DNA from 4 places in the Paenibacillus glufosinatiresistens genome. Region 2 is predicted to be linked to each of the others. Evidence: riboswitches for the same ligand, from Rfam matches in the RefSeq annotation. Region 2 holds a riboswitch; each other region holds the start of a gene.
What was found. A riboswitch is a leader RNA that binds a small molecule or an ion and turns the genes downstream of it on or off. The one in region 2 is predicted to bind cyclic di-GMP.
Positions count from the first base shown of each region.

Region 1 (5,446 bases), on a different contig from region 2:
ATCCCCCTGATTCTCATAGTATTCCACTTTCAAGTCGTACATCCGTCCTGCTTCCAGCGTAATGGTGCCATTGCGTTCCGTTCCGCTCTGTTTGACCCAGCTGTCGATTACGGCCACGCCGTTCACAAAGACGCGAATGCCGTCATCGGACCAAGTGGAGAACGTATAGGTTTCACCGTACTTCGGCTTGATCTTCCCTGTCCATCGAACGGAGAAGAAGTCCGCCGGTACGGCCGCATCCGGAGATTTCAGGCGCCAGTTGTAATCCAGAACGCTCTCCTGTCTGGACATTACAGGCGCGCCGGAAAGATTCATGTTGTTGAAATACTCGCCGAGAAGTCCGTTAACCTCCGCCGCTTCCTTCCCGTCCGCTACCGTTAATTCCCCCGCAGAGGCCGGTTTTGAAACAACTGTCACCGGTTGTTCGATTATCGAAGCCGCGAGAGCAGGGAGGGCGGCAGGAGCAGGAGCCGCCGACTGTGCCGGCGCAGGCGTACTTGTCGGCGCAGGTGTGCTTACCGGTGCAGGCGTACTTGTCGGCACAGGTGTGCTTACCGGCGCAGGCGTGCTTGTCGGCACAGGCGTGCTTGCCGGCGCAGGCGTGCTTGCCGGCGCAGGCGTGCTTGATGGTGACGATGCCGCCGGCGCGGCCAGAGAGGCAGGAGCGGCGGTCTGTACGGTAAAGAATGCGCCGGACGGAACGCTCTGCTTCGCCTGCTTGGCGCTCTGCCACATCAGGCGGAGTTTCGCATCGCCCGTATTGTCATAGTATTCCACTGTAAGATCATACAGCCGTCCCGCTTGAAGCGCGATCGTGCCGGAACGTTCCGTTCCGCTCTGGTTGTACCAGCTGTCGATTACCGTCTTGCCGTCGATACAGACCCGGATACCGTCGTCCGAGGCAGTGTAGAAGGTATACGTCTCGGAGTAGTTCGGCTTGATCTTACCCGTCCACCGGGCCGAGAAGTAATCGGACGGAACGCTGCCGCTCGCCGGGGACAGCTTGCCCCAGTTCATATCAATCTTGTCCTCTCTGCGAACCAGCACCGGCGATCCGGACAAGGTCATATTGGCATAGTACTGGGCTTGAAGACCATTGACCGTCACCGGATTCGCAACGCTCTCCGGAGCCGGTACAGCTGTCGGTGTAGCCGACGGCTTCGGGGTCGCGGTCGGTGCGGGCGCGGCAAGTGCAGGCGTTGCTGCCGGTGTCGGCGTGACTGTTGGTGTCGGCATTGCTGCCGGTGTCGGCGTGGCTGCCGGTTTTGCAGCCAGCGCGGCCTCGGCCACATTTATATATTCGTCCCGCGTCAGCGTATAGCTGTGATTCATAAAGTTCTTGATCGTTGACGCAGTGTTTTTTTCGTTCAGCAATTTGCCCCAGTTCATCATGAATACATATTTGTTCTGGGAGGCGGACAGTACGGACGGATCGGGCATTTCCCCGTTCTCGCCAATGGCAACCGGCTTGCCGTTCGCCAGGCTGACCAGACTGTTGTAGTAGTTCTGCTTGAAATCATTGTCGTAAATATCAAGGGCCAGAATATCGACCTTGTCCGCGCCCGGATAGGTCTTCTCGATCGGATCGGACCAGGCGTTCGGCGCGTTCGGGCTCCAGACCCACAGCAGATTGTTCAGGCCGTGGTAATTAACGAAACGGTCATACATGATATTCCACAGGGCGGCAAAGTTGCTCTTCTGTCCCCACCAGAACCAGCCTCCGTTCATCTCATGATACGGACGCCACAGGACAGGAACGCCGGCATCGCGGAGGCTCTTCAGCGATACGGCTGCTGTGTCCAGGTCGGCGATCAGGCTGTTGTACTGACTCGTGCCTGGCGTTACATATTTATTGAATTCGGTCTGGCTGATCGACTTCTGGACATTGCCCCAGTCATTGCTGGTACCCGGAAGCTTCTCGTGAAAGGTCATGGCGACAATGCCGCCCTTCTTATACGTCTGTGTCGCGCTCCAGACGATGTTCTTGCGCTGGGCCGCCGCCGCGGCTTCGCTCTGGCCGGAAATGGCGCCGAGCTCATAGCCGTGCAGCGCGGCGAACTGGCCGCTGCTGCTCTGCAGCTTGTTCAGGTATTCATCGGGGCTCTCGAAATAATCGTGCTGGCCGCTCAGAATTCCTTTGCCGGAGATGGCGTTCAGGTAGCTGAGCAGTTTCACTGCGGCGGGGGATGCAGCGGAGTTGACCGGGTCCTGCGACGATGCGGCCCAGGCTCTTCCCGGGCTTGCCGGCGAGACCGGCAGCATGGACAGCAGCAGGACGATCGACAGCAGGGCAACGGACAGACGACGAGTACGGTAAGACTTCATTTCACTCTTCCTTTCGGTAACCAGGCTGTCTTCTTATAGAGAAGACCCTTGGCTTTGCGTCCCTACCTCGCGATAGGTTTGCCTTTTCGTTGTGGAAGGAGAATCCCTTCTTACCGTACTTATCGACAATCTTTTCGACCGCTTGAACCCTTCACGAACATACCAAGCCAAAATTGAATCTTAAGCCCTGTTTGAACGTTCTCCAAATCGGTTAAATTAGTTAGTTTGGTCTAAGAGATGAACTGTTGGAGTTCAATGTCTTCCCAGTCCAGCGTAATCCGGATATTGTCTTCTTCGACAAGCTCCGAGCCTCTCTGCACCTCGATCAGCTCGACGTCGGTCAGAGCCAGAATGCTGTGCTTGGTCCCCTCCGGGATGCGGACGACATCGCCTGCGCGGACCGTATGCATCCGCTCGTTGAGAATCACGCTCGCTTCTCCGCTGACAATCGTCCAGATCTCGCTCCGTTTGCGGTGCAGCTGGTAGCTGATGTTTTTGCCTTCCCCGATAAAAATCCGCTTCGTCAGCACTTCGCTGCCTTCGTCGTATTTGACATAATCAATGACGCGGTAGTGTCCCCAGCGCCGCTCTTCGTACATGGGACGCTGCTCGCTGCCCTTCAGCACTTCCTTGATTCGCGGACTCTCGGACTTGGAAGTGACCAGAATACCATCGGGGCTTGCCGCTACAATCAGATCCTTGGCGCCGATCACGGTGATCGGGATATCCAGTTCATTGATGAGGCAGCTGGATGCGGAATCCTCCGTCAGCAGGCCCCGGCCAAGCTGATTGCTCGCCATCTCCTCAGTCAGCGTATTCCAGGTGCCGAGATCCTTCCAGAAGCCGTCGTACGGGCGAACCACGATATTCTCTTCCTTCTCGACCACTTCGTAATCGAAGCTGATGGACGGCAGCAGCTTATACTGCTTCTGCATCTCCTCGTAGTTGAGCGGAAGGCCCTTGCTCTGGAGGATATCCAGCAGATACCCGAGTTTAAAAGCAAAGACGCCGCAGTTCCACAGCGCGCCCTGCCCGATCAGCTCTTCGGCCTGCGCGCGTTCCGGCTTCTCCTGGAAGTGGCTAACTCTCCGGTAGGCGTCGTCGGCCGTGCCCTCGGATACGGGGATAATGTAGCCGTATTTCTCGGAGGCGAGCTCCGGAACCACCCCCATCAGCGCCAGGTTGGCTCCGCTGGTGTCCATCGTCTGCTGGAGGCTTGCCACCGTCTCGAAGAAGGAAGCCTCGACGTATGGATCCACGGGAAGAATCGCCACGGTCTCATCCGGCATCACGCCGGCCACCGAGTACAGATAAGAAGCGGTCAATGCGATGGCAGGGAAGGTATCCCGGCGCTCCGGTTCGACTATGATCGGCACCTCCGGCCCGAGCTGGCTCTGAATCATCTCCACCTGCCCGCGCCCCGTCGCCAGGAAGGAATGCTCTGCGAGTCCCGTCTCGGCAAGCTGGCGCCAGACGCGCTGCACCATCGATTCGGGCTCGCCCTGCGGACTGCGCAGCACCTTAAGGAATTGTTTGGACCTGGAGTCGTTGGACAGGGGCCACAGCCGTTTTCCCGAACCGCCAGACAAAAGTACCAGTTTCATAAGTGAACCCTCCCCTTGGAATATGTGAATGCGGATAAATTACAGCGCGGTTGCCATCGGCGAGTAGCCGCTGAGACCGCCGAGCGACGGACGGCCGACGGAATGATACTCCAGGCCGGTGCCTTCGATCTGCGCTTTGGTATACAGGTTGCGGCCGTCGATCAGGATCGGGCGGCGCATGGTGGAGGCCATCTTGGCCAGGTCAATATCCTTGAAGACACTCCAGTCGGTCAGCAGCGTCACGGCATCGCTGCCCTCCGCCGCTTCTTCCGGAAGGGTGCACCAGCGGATCTGCGGATGGTCATACTGCTTGCGGAAGTTGTCCGCGGCGATCGGGTCGAACACCTTGACGATGGCGCCTTCCTTGACCAGCGCTTCGACAATCTCGCGGGCCGGCGATTCGCGCACGTCGTCGGTGTTCGGCTTGAAGGCCAGCCCCCAGACGCCGACCATGGCGCCCGCCAGGGAGCCGATGGATTCGTGCAGCTTGTCAAGGATCATGAACCGCTGGTCCGTATTGACCTCGACGACCGATTTCAGCAGCTTGAATTCATAATCCACGTTGCCGGCGATCTGTATGAGCGCCTTCGTGTCCTTCGGGAAGCAGGAACCGCCGTAGCCGATGCCCGCCTGGAGGAAGGAAGAGCCGATGCGCTTGTCTAGCCCCATGCCCTCGGCGACTTCGGTTACATCGGCGCCGACCTTCTCGCAGATGTTCGCAATCTCGTTGATGAACGAAATTTTGGTTGCGAGGAAGGCATTCGAGGCGTATTTGATCATCTCCGCGCTGCGGATATCGGTAACGACGATCTTGTCCGTGAAGCCTTGGTGCAGCTCGCGCATGACCGGCTCCACTTTCGGATTGTCGATGCCGATGATAATACGGTCAGGATGGAGCGTGTCGCGGATCGCGGAGCCTTCGCGCAGGAATTCCGGCGCGGAGACGATATCGAACGGATGCGGCGTATTGGCGGCGATGATCTGCCGGATCTTCTCGTTCGTGCCTACCGGAACGGTCGACTTGGTCATAATGATTTTGTAGCCGTCCATTGCCTGGCCGACTTCCGCCGCAGCGTTCTCGATATACTCCAGATTCGCTTCCCCGCTCGGCAGGGACGGCGTTCCGACCGCCAGAATGACGATATCGGAGCGGCGAACCGACTCTCCGAGATCGGAAGAGAAGGCCAGGCGCCCTTCGCGGAGATTCATTTCGATCAAGGCCTCGATGCCCGGCTCATAGATGGGGGATTCCATCTGATTGAGCTTGGCGATCTTCTCCTCGTCCTTATCGACACACACCACATGATTGCCATTGAGCGTAAAGCATACGCCGGACACGAGTCCTACATAACCGGTACCGATCACCGTCAGCTTCATACCCTCATCCTCCTTTTAGAAAGTTCACATAAGCCTGCTCGACATACTGTTTGAACCGGACCCGGAAGGCCCCTTCGTCGAATTTGCGGGCATGATTGATGATTCCGCCGATATCCCACGGATACCGCTCCACCTCTTGA
Region 1 is NZ_JAVFHT010000022.1:29,107-34,552, reverse strand. It holds gene RBI05_RS17300 (glycosyl hydrolase) at 1-2,325, opposite strand, end outside; cyclic di-GMP riboswitch class I at 2,338-2,418, opposite strand; gene RBI05_RS17295 (sugar phosphate nucleotidyltransferase) at 2,556-3,929, opposite strand; gene RBI05_RS17290 (UDP-glucose dehydrogenase family protein) at 3,969-5,306, opposite strand; gene RBI05_RS17285 (glycosyltransferase) at 5,311-5,446, opposite strand, start outside.
Region 1: linked by a shared signal. The riboswitch ahead of RBI05_RS17300 (glycosyl hydrolase) and the one ahead of RBI05_RS06820 (anti-repressor SinI family protein) in region 2 are both predicted to bind cyclic di-GMP.

Region 2 (5,446 bases):
TGGGCGTCATGATAACGAGCGGCCGGGCTTCCGGCTTGCCGCAGAGCGACGCCTGGCGGCGCAGCAGGTGGAAGTATTGGGAGGCGCTCGTCAGGTTGGCGACCGTCCAGTTCTCTTCCGCCGAGAGCTGCAAATACCGCTCCAGCCGTCCGCTGGAGTGCTCCGGTCCCTGGCCCTCGTATCCGTGAGGAAGCAGGATGACAAGATTGCTGCGCTGGGTCCATTTGGCCCGGCCTGCCGAGATGAACTGGTCGAAGATCACCTGCGCGGCATTCGCGAAGTCTCCGTACTGCGCTTCCCAGATGACGAAGGTCTCCGGCGCGAAGACATTGTACCCGTACTCATAGCCGAGAACGGATGCCTCCGACAGCGGGCTGTTGTAGACGCCGAAAGAGGCGGCGGCATCCTTCAGCTGATGCAGCGGCGAGAAGAGCGCGCCCGTCTCGCTGTCATGAAGCACCAGATGCCGCTGCGCAAAGGTGCCGCGCTGGGCGTCCTGCCCGCTGATGCGGATCGGCGTGCCGTCCTGGAGAATCGTGGCGAAGGCCAGTGCTTCGGCCAGCGCCCACTCGACCTTCTCGCCGTCGTTCAGCAGATCCTTGCGGCGCTGCAGAATGCGGGCGAGCTTCGGATAGACCTTGAAGCCGGGCGGCACATCCAGCAGCGTGCGGTTGATCTCCTGCAGCCGCGTCAGCGGCACCGCCGTAACCGGGTAAGCTCCCTGCGGATCGGGAAGCGTGACGGACGGCTTGGTCTCGCCGTTCTTGTGCTTGCCTTCCTTCATCCGGTCGAAGGCTTCCTGAAGCACGCGCTCGTTCTCGGAGCAGAAGCGCTCTGCGTCCTCGCGGGTAATGATCTGCTCGCGTTCCAGCCGCTGGGCATACAGACGGTAGACCGTCGGGTGGCTCTTGACCCGGCCGTAGACCAGCGGCTGGGTCGTCTCGGGATCGTCCATTTCATTATGGCCGTGACGGCGGTAGCCGACAAGGTCGATCAGGAAATCCTTCTTGAATTTGTGGCGGTAGGCGCTGGCCAGCCGGACGGCGGCGATGCAGGCTTCCGGGTCGTCGGCATTGACATGGACGACCGGAATTTCGTAGCCCTTCGCCAGATCGCTTGCGTAGTGGGTGGAGCGGGAATCCTCGCTCTCCGTCGTGAAGCCGATCCGGTTATTGACGATAATATGAATCGTCCCGCCGTTCTGATAACCCTGAAGCTTGCTGATGTTGAGCGTCTCGGCGACAATGCCCTCGCCCGGGAAGGCGGCGTCGCCGTGCATGAGCACGGCCATCGACTTGTTCGTATCCTGCACAGGCAGTCCCGGAGTCCGGCGGTCTTCCTGGGCCGCCCGGGCGAAGCCTTCCACGACCGGGTTGACGAATTCCAGATGGCTCGGGTTATTGGCCAGCGTCAGGCGCGTACGCACCGTCTCGCCTTCGCGGACGGCGCGGTCGGCGCCGAGGTGGTATTTGACATCTCCGGTCCAGCCGTAATTGATGCCCATGGAGCCCTCCGACGGGAACAGCTCTTTGTTCGGCGAGTGGTGGAACTCGGAGAAAATGATTTCGTAAGGCTTGCCCAGAATATGAGCCAGCACATTCAGCCGTCCCCGGTGGGCCATGCCCATCAGAATGTGCTCGGCGCCGTCGTGCGCGGCGGCCCGGACAATCTCGTCCAGCATTGGAACCAGAACGTCGTTGCCCTCCAGGCTGAACCGCTTCTGGCCGACGAAGGTCTTGTGCAGGAAAGTCTCGAACTGCTCGACCTCGATCAGCCGCTTCAGCAGCTCCTTGCGTTCGCCGGCGGTCAGAGGCGCCGGCGAGCTCGGCGACTCGGCCTGGCTGTTCAGCCAGCGGAGCTCCTGTTCGTCGTGAACATGGCCGAACTCATAGGCAATGGTCTTCGTATAGGCCTGCCGCATCCGGTGGTAGGCATCCCAGGCGGTTTTGACGTCGGACGGGGCGTTCTCCCAGATCAGGGAAGCCGGCAGCGCGAGCAGATCCTCGCGGGTAAGGTCATAGGAAGAAGGCTCGATCGCTTTGGCCAGAGAATGGCGCGTCTCACGCTCCAGCGGATCAATATCGGCGGCCAGATGGCCGTAAATGCGGATGTTGGCAATCAGCTTCGCGGCCCGGACCGCTTTGAGCAGCCAGGCGGTGTCTCCGGCAACCATCTGTTCGGGCGCTCCGGCGGCTTGCGGGCCAAGAGGAGGCGGGCCGGAGACAGTGAACAACTCGCGGTAGCGGGGCTCAACGGTCTCGGGGTCCTGAAGATACTGTTCGTATTTCTCCTGAATATACCCCAGATTGGGTCCATGATAATTGCTCCAGATCGAATCGCGGTAGGGCTCTTGGGCTGCCATGAATACATCCTCCTTAACGGATGACTCCAGCTTCCGCCGGAGCTGTGGTTGCGTTTACATTGGTACAGACGAAGCATCGCTGGCCTTCGGTTAAGGCGGCGGCTGACGGGGTCGAGACCGCCGGGCCGGCCGGAGGCATACTGCCTCTCTGAAACGAAGGTTCTTGCCACATCCTATAATGCAACTTTCCCCCAGTACAATCAATTCTAACTTTCGGCCAATCCGTTCGCAAAACGGCATAGTTCTGCCTTATAGGCCATAATGCTTAGGAAATGAGCGGGAATGACAGGCGGAGACCTGAACCGAAATGCGACTACTTTCCCACTTTTTTTGAAGGAAGGGGTTTCAAACACTTGAGTTCAGGTTATTTTTTGTTTATAGTACCTATATACTACTTGCTAAGAATCTACATAACTGGGTTTTTGGTCGGTATGAAGTTTTTTCTCTCCGCGCAATCTTAACCTCCAAAATACGACACACATTCAGGCCATTATCTTGTACAATGTTAGTGATAGACAGTTTTCGAGATCTAAGCAGATCCTTGAACTTAAAGGGTCCAGTAAAGGGTAAACTTGCCGAAAGGCAGGGACACAAAGTCGCGGGTCTAAGGCGAACCATGCTACGACAGCCGGACTGCCTGGGGACATGAAATCTTAGGAGGAGATTTTTTGGACAAGTCCAACCAGGGGAACGTAGTGGAAACTCAGGCGGCAGATCTCGACATGGAATGGGTACACCTGCTTCTGAAAGCCAAGAAACAGGGCATTCGCGCCGAGGAAATTCGTCGTTTTTTCAATGATAGAACATTGAAGGCCATGTAGAATGCGTAATTCTGCATCTGGCAGCAGCAGAGCCTGGCGGCGCGGCGCCGGGCTTTTTTTATTTCATCTGTGAACCATTACCCGGATGACCGGGTCAGCGAAACGTGGCAATCGCTGTCAGGGAGGGAGAAGAGACGTGACTATCGTATTGTTCGTGCTGGCCGGACTGGCCGAAATCGGCGGGGGCTACCTGGTGTGGCTGTGGCTGCGGGAAGGCAGACCGCTCTGGATGGGGGCGGCCGGGGGCTTGATTCTTGTCCTGTACGGAGTAATTCCGACGCTCCAGTCGTTCCCTTCCTTCGGACGGGTCTATGCCGCCTACGGCGGGGTCTTCATTGTGCTGGCCGTGCTGTGGGGCTGGCTCGTTGACCGCAAAACCCCCGATTTCTACGACGGGGTCGGGGCAGCCATCTGCCTCATCGGAGTATCGGTCATGCTGTGGGCGCCCCGGGGCTGACCGGGGCGAACGAATAATGCCGCCCTGCTGTTCTCAATTAAGAACAGCAGGGCGGCATTATTCGGCTCCGATGGCTGATCGGCATCCCGGCCGGGCCCGGCCTCTGAACGCGGCTACTCGTCTTTTTGTTCCAGCCGCCATTTCTGATAATCCAGGAATTCCTTGAACTCCCGCTTGCTGACCCCCGATGACATCGCTTCCTGAATCAGGCGGAACCAGTCGGCGTCGAGCGGCTCCTCTTCCGAATCGGATAAGTTTCCATAGAGAAGGCTTTGGACGGAGACATCCAGGGCCTCGGCGATTTTTTCGATAAATTGAATCGAGGGGTTGGATTGAATATTGCGTTCTACATTGCTGAGGTACGATTTGGCGACATCAGCTTTGCCGGCAAGCTCGGAAAGGGAAAGCCCCTTCTCCAGACGAAGCTGCTGAATGTTCTGTCCGATGTTGTCTGGCACGGCGGATTCAGCCCCTCCTTGTTAGTGAGTGGATTAAGAGTGAGGGCATACGCTCTTTAATCCTATCCAGTATAACAAATTTGCATCTGTCCTCAAAGCCAAAATTAGCGAGGAACAGGCGCCAGGGGCCGAGCCTCGCCGGTCAGGGAAGACGCTGGCCGCGGGAGCTGACATAGAGGTCATACCACTCCCGGCGGGTCAGAACAATCTCTTCAGCGCCCCGGCAGGCCTCGATTCGGCGGGGGCTGACCGTTCCGATGACAGCCTGAATGCCGGCCGGGTGCGTCATCAGCCATGCGAGGACAATGGCTTCCCGGGTCGTTCCCTTCTCTTCGGCCAGCCGGGCGACCATGGCCGCCGTGTCGGCGACATGCGGCGGCTCGCCTTCCAGCGAACGTCCGCTGAACCGCCCTTGGGCAAGCGGTCCCCATGCTTGGAGCTGAATGCCGTTCGCGCGGCAGTATTCAATCGTCCCCTCCGGCATTCCATGTTCCGTCCAGGCGGGGCGGTTGACGCTGACTACGGCGTCCAGCCAGTCAAGCTTGCCGAGACTGAGGTGCAGCTGATTGACGATGAAGGGCTCGTCCGTCCCTGTGCGGAGCAGCCCGATCTGGGCGGCGCTCATATTGGATACGCCGAAATGGCGGACCCTGCCCGAAGCCTTCAGCTCCCGCAGCGCCTCGCCGACCTCTTCAGGGTCCATCAGCGGGTCCGGCCGGTGAAGCAGGAGAATATCGAGATACTCGGTGCCCAGGCGCGACAGGATGCCGTCTACGCTGGAGAGAATATGGGATCTGGATAGATCGAAGGTATTGGACAGATCGCCCGGCTCCATCAGCCGGATGCCGCATTTGGATTGCAGAATCAGCCGTTCGCGCAGCTCCGGCCGCTCCCGCAGGACCGTGCCCAGAATGGATTCCGCTTTGCCGCGGGTATAGATATCCGCACTGTCGATCATGTTGACGCCGATGGACAGCGCGGCCTCGACCGCTTCGTGCCCCTGCTTGATCTGCTCGGCTGTTGCCGGTTCCCGGTCCCACTCTCCGCCGAGCCCCATCGTCCCAAGCACGATGGGGCTTACGGCGATTCCAAGCCGGTTGTTCCAGTTCAAAGGCAATGTTGACATAGACAGCTCCCCCTTATCGTTCCGACCCTGTTATTTCGACAAAAAACCTACCCGACGGGCCCTTGGCCCTGCGGATAGGTTCCGTTCGTGTGCTGCGCCGGCTCCAAGCGGCCGGGCCGCCTAGAATCCGGTATGGTAATTGCGGTCGCTCGACGACCGCTGCTTGGTGCTCTCCTTGTCCTTCTCCTCCTGCTGCTCGAGCGTCAGATCCTCTACCGGAAG
Region 2 is NZ_JAVFHT010000004.1:58,797-64,242, forward strand. It holds gene RBI05_RS06815 (2-oxoglutarate dehydrogenase E1 component) at 1-2,362, opposite strand, end outside; cyclic di-GMP riboswitch class I at 2,918-3,003, shown strand; gene RBI05_RS06820 (anti-repressor SinI family protein) at 3,031-3,183, shown strand; gene RBI05_RS06825 (YnfA family protein) at 3,320-3,640, shown strand; gene RBI05_RS06830 (helix-turn-helix domain-containing protein) at 3,754-4,098, opposite strand; gene RBI05_RS06835 (aldo/keto reductase) at 4,241-5,224, opposite strand; gene RBI05_RS06840 (hypothetical protein) at 5,345-5,446, opposite strand, start outside.

Region 3 (5,446 bases), 250 kb from region 2:
TACATCCGCCCGCTATGTCCGGATCACAGCGACCTCGCCGGGATTCTTCCTGCACGAAATGGCCTTCTATGCGCCCGGAACCTCGGAGCCGCTGCCGGTTGCATCGGCGGTAGATGCCGGCTCCCCCGCCAAGAAGGGGACGGGAGCCATGCTGTTCGATGAACAGAGCAAGGTTCCGGCCCATATGGGCTACATGAACAGTTCCTATTTTGACGAAATCTATCATGCCCGGACCGCTTATGAGTACATGCACGGCATCGTGCCTTACGAGAACACCCACCCGCCGCTCGGCAAGCTGCTGATTGCCGCCGGGATGGAAGTGTTCGGCGTCACGCCGTTCGGCTGGCGGATTGTGGGCACGCTGTTCGGTATCGCAATGCTGCCGGCGCTCTATGTAATGGCGCTCCGCCTGTTCGGCAGAACCCGTTACGCGGCGCTGGCCGCAGGACTGTTCGCGCTGGACTTCATGCATTTTACCCAGACGCGAATCTCCACCATTGATGTCTACGGCGTGTTCTTCATTATTCTGATGTTCTACTTCATGCAGCGGTACGTGGCAATGGACTTCTACCGCGTGCCGCTTCGAAAGACGCTTTGGCCGCTCTTCTGGTCCGGGCTGTTCTTCGGCATCGGCGTCGCCTCCAAATGGATTGTGCTGTACGGAGGAGCGGGCCTTGCCGTTATGCTGTTCATTGCGCTCTATGACCGCTACCGCCAGTACCGGGCGGCCCGGGGAGTGCTGGAACGCGGGAGCGGCGATCAGGAGCTGGCCGCCGCCTGCCGGTCGGCGTCGGCCGTCTTTTGGCGAAACACCGTTCTTACGCTTGGGTCCTGCGTGGCATTCTTCGTTCTGATTCCGGCGGCCATCTACAGCCTGTCGTTCATACCGGTGCTGTCGGTGACAGGGCAAGGCTATACGTTCAGCGGCCTGATTGAGGCCCAGAAGAACATGTACGATTATCACAGCCAGCTGACCGCGACCCATCCGTTCGCTTCGCAGTGGTGGCAGTGGCCGTTCATGAAGCGGCCGGTCTGGTTCTTCAGCGGCGGAGACGGCCTGCCGGCCGGCAAGGTCAGCAGCATTGTGACGATGGGCAACCCGGTGATCTGGTGGACCGGCATTTTTGCCCTGCTGGCTGCCCTGTGGATGACGATCAAGCGGGGCGAGAAGAAGCTGTATGTGCTCTGGATCGGCTTCTTCTCCCAATTCATTCCCTGGATGCTTGTTCCGCGCCAGACGTTCCTTTATCATTATTTTGCGATGGTGCCTTTCCTGATTCTGGCTCTGGTATATATGCTGAAGCTTGCCGACGGCAGGCTGGCTCCGAAGCGGACGAACGCGCTGCTGGGTATCTATGCAGCCGCGGCCGCCGTCTTGTTCGTGATGTTCTACCCCGTTCTGTCGGGTATGCAGGTCACCAAAGACTATGTGGACATTATGCTCCGCTGGTTCCCGACCTGGGTATTCTGATCTTGCGTTTTAAGAGGGACATAACCGTGCGGGCAGTTTCCGGGACTGGAGCTGTCCGCATTGTTTATCATTTGTGTGTATAGGAGGCTTATGGTGGTGAATGCGGTGAATGCCAAATACAGTGTCATTATTCCGATGTACAACGAGGAACAGGTCATTGCCCACACCTATGAACGGCTGTCCAAAGTCATGGACTGCTGCGGCGATACGTATGAGCTGGTGTTCGTGAACGACGGGAGCCGGGACCGGACTATGACGATTATGAGGGAGATCGCAGACCGCGATCCGCGGGTGAAGATTATCGATTTTTCCCGGAACTTCGGTCATCAGGTGGCGATTACGGCAGGAATGGATTACGCCCGGGGAGAGGCGATCGTCGTCATTGATGCGGATCTTCAGGACCCTCCCGAAGTCATTCTGGAGATGATTGCGAAGTGGAAGCAGGGTTATGAAGTCGTGTACGGCAAACGTCTGAAGCGACACGGCGAGACGGCGTTTAAAAAAGTGACAGCCAAGCTGTACTACCGTCTGCTCAGCAGCATGACAAGCGTCGATATCCCGACCGATACCGGAGACTTCCGGCTGATTGATCGCAAGGTGGCCGACGTGCTGCGCGGCCTTAAGGAGAAGAACCGGTACGTTCGCGGACTGGTGAGCTGGGTAGGCTTTCAGCAGACGAGCGTGGAATACGTGCGGGAGGAACGTTTTGCCGGGGAGACCAAGTATCCGCTCAAAAAAATGCTCCGGTTCGCCCTAGACGGCATCACCTCTTTCTCTCACAAGCCGCTCAAGATCGCGTCCTATATCGGCTTTGCCTTGTCCCTTTCGAGCTTTCTGTACCTGTTCTTCGTGCTGTTCCAGAAGCTCTTTACTTCCCGGACCGTCCCCGGATGGGCCTCGATTGTCGGCGTCAATCTGCTGTTCAACGGGATTATGCTGATGCTGCTGGGGGTAATCGGTGAATATATCGGCCGGATCTACGATGAGGCCAAAGGCAGACCGCTGTATATCGTGCGTCAGGAGACCGGATACGCAAGGCTGCCGGGTGAAGAGCGGGAGCTTCTGGAAGAGGACGGCGCTCAGGCAAGGGAGGAGAACGGCCGTGGCTGAGTTCAAGCGACGGGCCGATCTGATTCAATTCCTTAAATTCAATGCGGTCGGCGTGCTGAATACGATAGTGGACTTTGCCGTCTTCACCGTACTGAACAGTCTGGGTTTATTCTATACCGCGGCCCAGGTGCTGTCCTACAGCGCGGGCACGGCCAACAGCTTTATCTGGAACAAGAAAATAACATTTCGGGATCAGGAGAGTTCCCGGAACGACCGGTTTGACCGCAGCCAGCTGCTGCGGTTCATCATTCTGAATCTGTGCGTAATGGGACTCTCCCTCGTTCTGATCCGTTTACTGACCGATACACTGGGGATTCAAGTGCTGCTCTCCAAAGCGGCGGTTACCTTCATAACCGTCATAATCAACTTCTTCGGCAGCCGCAAATGGGTATTCGTCAAGCCGAAGGGGACGCCGGTCGGCGACCGGACGTCTTCGCAATAAGCGGACCGAGAAAGGAGCTTCTTCAATGCGGAAACTATCCTATCTGCTGATTGCAGCCGGAATACTGGTCTTGCTGTATCCGTGGGGCAACGAGCGTTATAACGACTGGCGGCAGGCGAGACTCCTGGCCGAAGCGGAGAGAAGCTTTGCCGATGCCGATACCGCAACTCCATCGCAGGGCAGCTCCGATCTGCGAAGCAAATATGAGGCCGTATCCCGGATTCTGCAGGAGGGGGAATTGGAAGAGCCGGAGGCATCTCCCGAAGCGGCATCCGAGGAGCATGCCATCGGGGTGATCGAGATCCCTTCAATAGAAGTGAAGCTCCCGATTCTTGAAGGAGCGACCAAAGCGAACATGAAGCATGCGGCAGCTCATGTGGCCGGGACGGCACCGCTCGGAGAGAGCGGCAACTCTGCCGTTGCGGCGCACCGGGCGCATACCAAAGGGCGGCTCTTCAACCGCCTGGGAGAGGTCAAGATCGGGGATTCCATCGTAGTTAAAGCTCGCGGGCAGATCTATTCGTATAAGGTCGTTGAAATCCGGCGCGTGCTGCCGACCGATCTTAGAGTGTTGGAAGACCGGGGCCAGGACTCCATGCTTACTCTGATAACCTGCGATCCAATGATTAATCCCACCCACAGACTTATCATCCATGCCAAAATGCCTTAATGCAGTAAAGTTCAGCCGGGTTTTTACGAAAAAAATATTAAAATTTGGAAGTTTTGTTGCTCGAAACTATTGAACGAGCTCTGCAAATATGGTAATCTATTAACAGAAAAGCTAAACACGATAACGGCAAACCTGTCGAAAGGCAGGGACGCAAAGCTACAGGGCCTTTCCCGCAAGGGGTGGCAGCCAGCTACCGAATGAAGAGGCTTTTTTTGTTGTTTAGATAAGGCTGCAACGATAATAGCAAACCTGTCGAAAGGCAGGGACGCAAAGCTACAGGGCCTTTCCCGCAAGGGGTGGCAGCCAGTTGCCGAAAGGAGTTTTATCAAATGAATAAGAAGTGGTACAGCGTGCTGCTCGCAGGCGTTATCGGCCTCAGCGCTCTCCCGTTCGTCCCGTCCTCTGTCCAAGCCTCCGCCGACTGGATGGATACTTCCAAGGTGAGTCAGGGAGTTGTCGGCGTCCAATATGATGTTACCCCGTCCGTCCGAACGAAAGTTATGATAACCAAAGACGGCAAGAGCTATAACTACACACTGCCGAGCGATTCCGAGGAATGGTTCCCGCTTCAGCAGGGAAATGGCTCGTATCAAGTCTCCGTACTGGAGAACACAAGCGGCAACAAATACAAATTGATCTTCTCCGAGACGGTGTCCCTCTCCCTGTCCAATCCGAATGCGGCCTATCTCGGCTCGGTACAGAACATCAAATGGGATGCCACCGACAAATCTATTCAGATCGCGAAGGAACTGACGAAGAATGCTTCGACAGACATGGACAAGGTGAAACTGATCTATAACTACGTAGTAGACAATATTAAATACGACTACACGCTGGCCGCCAACCTGCCGGCTGACTATATCCCCAACATCGAGAATACACTGAGCAGCAAGAAGGGAATCTGCTATGACTACTCGGCTTTGTTCGCCGCGATGCTCCGCAGCGTAGGCGTTCCGACCAAACTCGTGATGGGTAGCAGCGATTATGTGAAAGAATATCATGCCTGGAACGAAGTCATGGTCGGCGGCAAATGGATCACGATTGATACGACCGTAGACGCCGGGCTTGCCAAGAGCAAGAAGAGCGTCGCGCTGGCCAAGAGCAGCAGCAAGTACGCACCGGCTAAGGTTTATTAATCTTCTGAATAGTGAAGATGCTGAATAATGAATGAAATCAAGGACAAGCCCATGGAAGAGGGGGTTGTCCTTTTTTGTATAACGCGAATCTTAGGAATTTAATGTAATTAAATAATTTACGAAAAAGGGTTGCATTCAGTTAGTGGGCATGGTATATTCTTATTCCGGCCGATTGATCCTGAATCGATCGAATGAAACAAGATCAAAAAAAGTGCTTGCACAAAACGGTCGGACGTGATATAGTATAAGAGTTGCTGGTGCGAACGAGCATCGGCGATGAAGACGGTTTGATCTTTGAAAACTGAACAACGAGTGAGTATTAATCGAGAGTAACATCTCGTCAGATTCATCTTATGAGCAAGTCAAACGAACTTGTTCGTCCGAAAGGATCGGCTCAGCCGAGATTGATACCTTTCAGACGTTCAGCTCGACGAAGGTCGAGCCTTTTATGGAGAGTTTGATCCTGGCTCAGGACGAACGCTGGCGGCGTGCCTAATACATGCAAGTCGAGCGGATTCATTCAGAGAGCTTGCTCTTTGGATGAGTTAGCGGCGGACGGGTGAGTAACACGTAGGCAACCTGCCCTTCGGACCGGGATAACTACCGGAAACGGTAGC
Region 3 is NZ_JAVFHT010000004.1:307,651-313,096, forward strand. It holds gene RBI05_RS07850 (glycosyltransferase family 39 protein) at 1-1,471, shown strand, start outside; gene RBI05_RS07855 (glycosyltransferase family 2 protein) at 1,577-2,581, shown strand; gene RBI05_RS07860 (GtrA family protein) at 2,574-3,023, shown strand; gene RBI05_RS07865 (class D sortase) at 3,049-3,693, shown strand; cyclic di-GMP riboswitch class I at 3,809-3,891, shown strand; cyclic di-GMP riboswitch class I at 3,926-4,008, shown strand; gene RBI05_RS07870 (transglutaminase-like domain-containing protein) at 4,023-4,829, shown strand; partial or broken rRNA gene RBI05_RS07875 (16S ribosomal RNA) at 5,275-5,446, shown strand, end outside.
Region 3: linked by a shared signal. The riboswitch ahead of RBI05_RS07870 (transglutaminase-like domain-containing protein) and the one ahead of RBI05_RS06820 (anti-repressor SinI family protein) in region 2 are both predicted to bind cyclic di-GMP.

Region 4 (5,446 bases), on a different contig from region 2:
CTACCCGGTAGGCGGCGTTATCCGGGAGCATAATCCGGACCGCAACCCGCCGTGCCGGGGTCCCGGCCGGCTCGAAATTGACGATGCTGACAATCCGCTTGTCCGCCGAAGCGCCGATGTTTGAAGCGCCCAGGGCCCGGGTGTCTACAGCGCGGACATAGATTTTGCGCCCGGCTGATTCATCGCCGCTCAGGAAGGAGTAGGCCAGGGGCGATCCGTGCGTCGCATAGGCAGCCGCCAGCCTGCGGAAGGTTCGCAGCCGCGTCTCCCCGCCCTCAGCCGCATTCGCCGACCAGGCCGCCGTATCCGCAGCGCGGTGGGTGCTCCAGTTGGCAGGCTGGGCAAAGAGCGCATAGTTCGGATTGGCCGTATCGAAGGCGGTGTGCTGCATCATATGGTCGGCATAGCCGATGTCGGCGCGCAGCTCCCGGTCGAATGCCGCGGCGTATTTGTAAGCGGTAGCGCCGAACTTGCTGTTGTCGGCATGCAGATCGTTGGCGCCCGTCTCCGTCATCATCATTTCCTTGGGCAGACCTTCCTCGGTGCCCCCGTTGTAGGACAACAGGTTCTCGTTCAGGGAGCCGCCCCGGCCCTGCGTAAGGCCGGACAGCCCGTAGCTGTGGCCGTTCGTCAGATCGGACAGGGCTTCAATCGGTCTCCGCTGGGCGGGATCGCGCTCCCAGCCGTAGGGAGTGCCTTTGGAGGGCCAGTAGGCCCAGCCGGGGGCAACGATTTTTAACTGGGGATAAGCGGCCTTCTGGGATTGGAGGAATTGCGCCAGTTCCACCAGGGATGCTTGGTTGTGATTGAATACGCCCGGCTCGTTATCCAGCTCCAGGTAAGCGAAAGACGAACCGTAGGAGGCCATGAACTGGCGGATATACGTCTTGATCTCCTCGGACACATGTCCGGCAAGCATCTCGGTGCTGCCCATATAGTTGGAGCCGATCATGCCCACCACCGGCTGGAGATTCAGGTCCTTTAGCGTCTGCAAATACGCTCCGAGGCCGTCCTGCCACTGGTTGCGCGTATCGGACCAGGCAGGGACCCGCATCATATTGCCGCTGTAGGCGGAACCGAGCCATTCGGTCAGATCCGGCAGCAGCCGGGTCACGTTGTCGTTCATAGCAAACCCGTTCGTAATCGCGGTTCCGAGGTGGACATACCGGCCATGAATCGGCTCGGCGGCCGGGGCCTCCAGAGCGGTCAGCGACAGCTCGTCCCACTCGTACCAGAGATAGGCGTCACCGGATGTGCCGGCATAGGAGCCGGCATAGACCTCCAGCTTGAGCTCGTTGCTCCCGCTCTTCAGCAGCTCCACCGGAATATACAGCCGGTATTCATCGCGGTAAGGATTGGCGCCGCCGCTGCCCGAGGTCCCGGCAATCTGCAGCATGCCCGCCAATCTTCCGTTGGAGTACACGGCCATCTGGGGAACCGACATATAGGCATTCAGAATGTGCACATCCAGCTCCGCGCCATACGCCGGCAGCGCATCCAGCTTGTAGCCGATGGAGAGCGTCTTGTTGACGCTGGCCTTCATTCCTTTGGGAAAAGCTTTCCAGTCCGGCGCAGCCGGGTCGGAGGCATAGGTGGAGTAGACCGCCGTCATCGGCTTGAAGTCGGCAAATTCGGCGGAGCTTCCGTCATGCTTGCCGATCTCCCAGAGCTTGCCCTGCGGAGCAGCGGCGGCAAGAGCGGCGGCACCAGCCTGCGGAGCATACACTGCTTGCGTGACGGCAGCCTTAAGCGCCGGAGAAGCCGATGGCGTGATTGTGATGCCGGCGGCGGTTGAAGCGCTTGCGGGCTGCTGCTCGGCATATACAGGTCCCATGGAGAGGGCCGGTCCGCCGAGAATCAGGGCGAGCGCCGCGAGGGCGGAACCTGCTCTGGACAGCAGCTTGCTGCGCGGCCGGCTGCGCCGGGCGGGGACAGGAGTTGAAGCTTCTTGGCGGTCATTGCAGATATTGCGGGTGTTGCCATCAGGTCTGTTCCATGAAGTCATGGTATTTCTCCTCCGTTAAAATAGTTCCCTGATCGCCGCCGCTGCCTTGGGATAGGTCAGCGGCGCCCGAATGGGCGGAGGAGGAATTACTTTTATCAAACGGCGGGTCTAAATCGGCGGCATACGTTCAAAAAGCTCTTCCCCCAAGTGAGTCTGCTTGATTGGAACCGATTTGATTTCAGGCAGAAATCACTCTTTTTCCGGCAGCGCGGCTGCCACCTTCGTCCTGCGTCCCTTCAAGCGGAGCTTAGCAGAGCGAAGAAGGCCCTATGGCTTTGCGTCCCTGCCTTTCGGCAGGTTTGCCTTTGTCACAATATAGGGTGAAGCAAATAAAGGACGACGGACGGCATCTTGCGAGGAATCGCTGCGGCGGCTTGCCGCGTACCGGAAGAACGGCAGGAAAAAGGGTTCGGACAGGGGAGAATTTCAATGCGAATCGGGCACGTTCAGCAAGCTATCCAGCAAGCGTTTCTACTCTTGTATATCGGTCTTCCGGGAGTTTCGATTTAGACTCGGACAGCCCCTATCTTTCGCATTTCTGAAAGGATTGTGACGATTCATATAGGCAGTTGTCAGCCGCCTTCGGTACGCTTGGGCCATAAGACTCACAGCCTGCCGGCAAAAAAGCCGAGTCACCGTCCGCGGGAAGTTCACGCAGGCGATGCTCGGCTTACAGGGTTAAGGCGCTCTCCGCATCCTTTAATCAGCGTTTAACCTGATTAGGACTGGTGTTCGTTACGACAGGCAGCATCTTTTCACTCTTCTCCATGAGAGCCTGACATTGGCCGCAGACCGGCTGAATCGAAAAAACGAAATTGTCTCTCATCCATCCGTTGCACTCTTCATTGGTGCAGGACCATATGGCCGTCATCTCTTCTGGAAGATCCGCCATCAATCTTTTCCGTGAATAGTACATGCAGCATCCTTCTTTCTCTGGTGGAATCAGGAGCGAAAAAAAAGCCCCAATGCTAGGATTGGGGCTCTCGGTCAGCTATTTACAGTTTAACAACATTCTCGGCCTGCGGGCCGCGGTTGCCTTGAACCACGTTGAATTCAACGCGCTGTCCTTCGTCCAGCGATTTGAATCCGTCACCAACGATAGCGCTGAAATGTACGAATACGTCATTTCCGCCTTCTACCTCGATAAAGCCAAAGCCCTTGTCTGCGTTAAACCACTTTACTGTTCCTGTTTCCATTATTCATTACCTCCACGATATTATTTACATGATCTTAAAATTCCTAAAAAAAATCACATATTGTACAAGGTTATAAAATCAAAATCATAACCCTCTACAATATGTGAGTTCAGGTCGAAATTTCAATAAACTAACTATAACACATCTGGGGAGCATTGACAACTCCCCTTTTATTTTTATTTACAGAGTCGTCAGATACCGCTCATTCGCCCCTATAAGCCTGTTGCAAGGCCGCCAGGTCGAATTTCTTCATGTTCATAAAAGCCTTCGTTACACGCGCCGCTTGCTCCGGCGTCCCCTTCTCCAGCAGCTCGCCTATATCGGCCGGAACAATCTGCCACGATACGCCGAACTGGTCGGTCAGCCAGCCGCACTGTTCGGCTTCGGGAACCGCAGACAGCCTCTCCCAATAATGATCGATCTCTTCTTGCGTATGGCATTTCACCATAAAAGAGACGCCTCCATCGAACTGGAACCGATGATCATGCGCGCTGTCCATGGCGGTGAACCACAGATTCTCCAGCCTGAAGTCGGAGAACAGGATCGTCCCCGCCCGATCGGGTCCCGAGCCTTCCGGATAGCGGACAAGCATTCCCTGCCGCGAATTGCCGAATACCGAAACATAGAGAGACATGGCCTCTTCCGCCCTGCCGCATACCTCTCCTACAAACGTTAGAGCAGGCAAAATAGCCGGCCGCTCCTCGCCTTCCGGATTCGTCAGAATCAGCTGCCAGGACAAGCCGTACTTGTCCTGAATCCAGCCGTACCGCTCGCTGAACGGATACTTGCCCAGCGGCATGAGGGCTTGTCCGCCCTCGGATAACCGGTCCCAGACCTCATCCAGCTTCCGGGCGGCGTTCTTGTCGCGCGAAGGATCAAAGTTCACGAAGAAGGACACCGACGGGTTGAACCGGAAATGAGGTCCCCCGCTGATGGCCATGAACTCCTGTCCCCAGATTTCAAAGGAGACTTGATCGCAGTCGCCCGAAGGCGTGCCCGAAAGGGTTGTCACCTTCGTGACTCTGGATTCCGGGAATACCGAAGCGTAGAATTGAGCGGCCTCCACCGCTTCTCTGTCATACCACAAGTGCGGCACGATCTTTGGATTCACGTTGGCCAAGGATCATTCCTCCCCGGGAACATTCACTTGAAACGTAACGCCGAACCTGTCCTTCACAATTCCGTACAAGGGGCTCCAATCCGTCTTCTGAAGGGGCATGACAACCTGACCGCCGTCCGCCAGCGCATTGAAGATCTCCCACGCCTCCGCTTCTTCCGAGGGATGAATGGCAATCTGAACCGTATCCCCCTCCGCCTGGTGCGCCGTCCCCGGAAAAGTATCCGAGAACATAAGGTCCGTATCCCCGACCTTCAGCTGCGCATGCATCACAAGGTTCTTCATTTCATCGGTTAGCGGATGACTCGGATTCTCCGGCATATCCCCGAACGTCATGATCCCCACTACATTCCCGCGCAGCGCTTTCGCATAGAAATCCAACGCCTCTCGGGTATTTCCGTTAAAAACAAAATACGGGTTCAAACGGATTGACATCATTCTTCATCCCCTTCGCAGTACAAATGGGCTTTCAGCTTCATTATACACAAAGATTGGAGGAAATATATGTTTTTTTGCGAACGTATGAGCTCTTTTTTGACTTTTTTTATTGCCTTTATTATCTGGATAACTTATCAGCTGAATCTTTGTATTATAAGCCGTATTAAATTCCAAGTGATTCTACTATCCACAAAAATTTTAAAGGGTTTTGATTTTTTATCATAAGGATTTATCGCTATGACTCCTCACTTTTTTCCTGAAAAATCCTTATCTACAACTTTTAGATACGAAGTAGCAGTGCTTCTAGAGGTAGAACATCGTATTAAAAAGAAAATAAGAAGTAACATTTCTGAACTGTGCCTTTGTTCTTAAATATATTACTAATTACAATAGAGTACGATAACATAAAAAAGACACCCCTAAAGGTGTCTTTCACTGATACTCCATATGGAGCCGAGGCAGGATTATTTAAGGCCACAACTTTCCGGCTACAGTTGAATAAATTCCGTAATTACTAAGGACGTTTTTTGCTATCTTTATCATTATCTTTGCTTCCGTAAGTCACCCCTTCTTTTAAAATTCTAGGTGGGGGTGATGATGGTGGTTTTTGTTCTTGATTTTGCGGATCATTATTGCTCATAGACACTACCTCCAACAGTCTGTTTTGGAATACTTACGACTTCAATCTTT
Region 4 is NZ_JAVFHT010000010.1:60,825-66,270, forward strand. It holds gene RBI05_RS12210 (polysaccharide lyase family protein) at 1-2,005, opposite strand, end outside; cyclic di-GMP riboswitch class I at 2,205-2,319, opposite strand; gene RBI05_RS12215 (cold-shock protein) at 2,709-2,921, opposite strand; gene RBI05_RS12220 (cold-shock protein) at 3,001-3,201, opposite strand; gene RBI05_RS12225 (VOC family protein) at 3,404-4,321, opposite strand; gene RBI05_RS12230 (VOC family protein) at 4,325-4,753, opposite strand; gene RBI05_RS12235 (hypothetical protein) at 5,271-5,396, opposite strand.
Region 4: linked by a shared signal. The riboswitch ahead of RBI05_RS12210 (polysaccharide lyase family protein) and the one ahead of RBI05_RS06820 (anti-repressor SinI family protein) in region 2 are both predicted to bind cyclic di-GMP.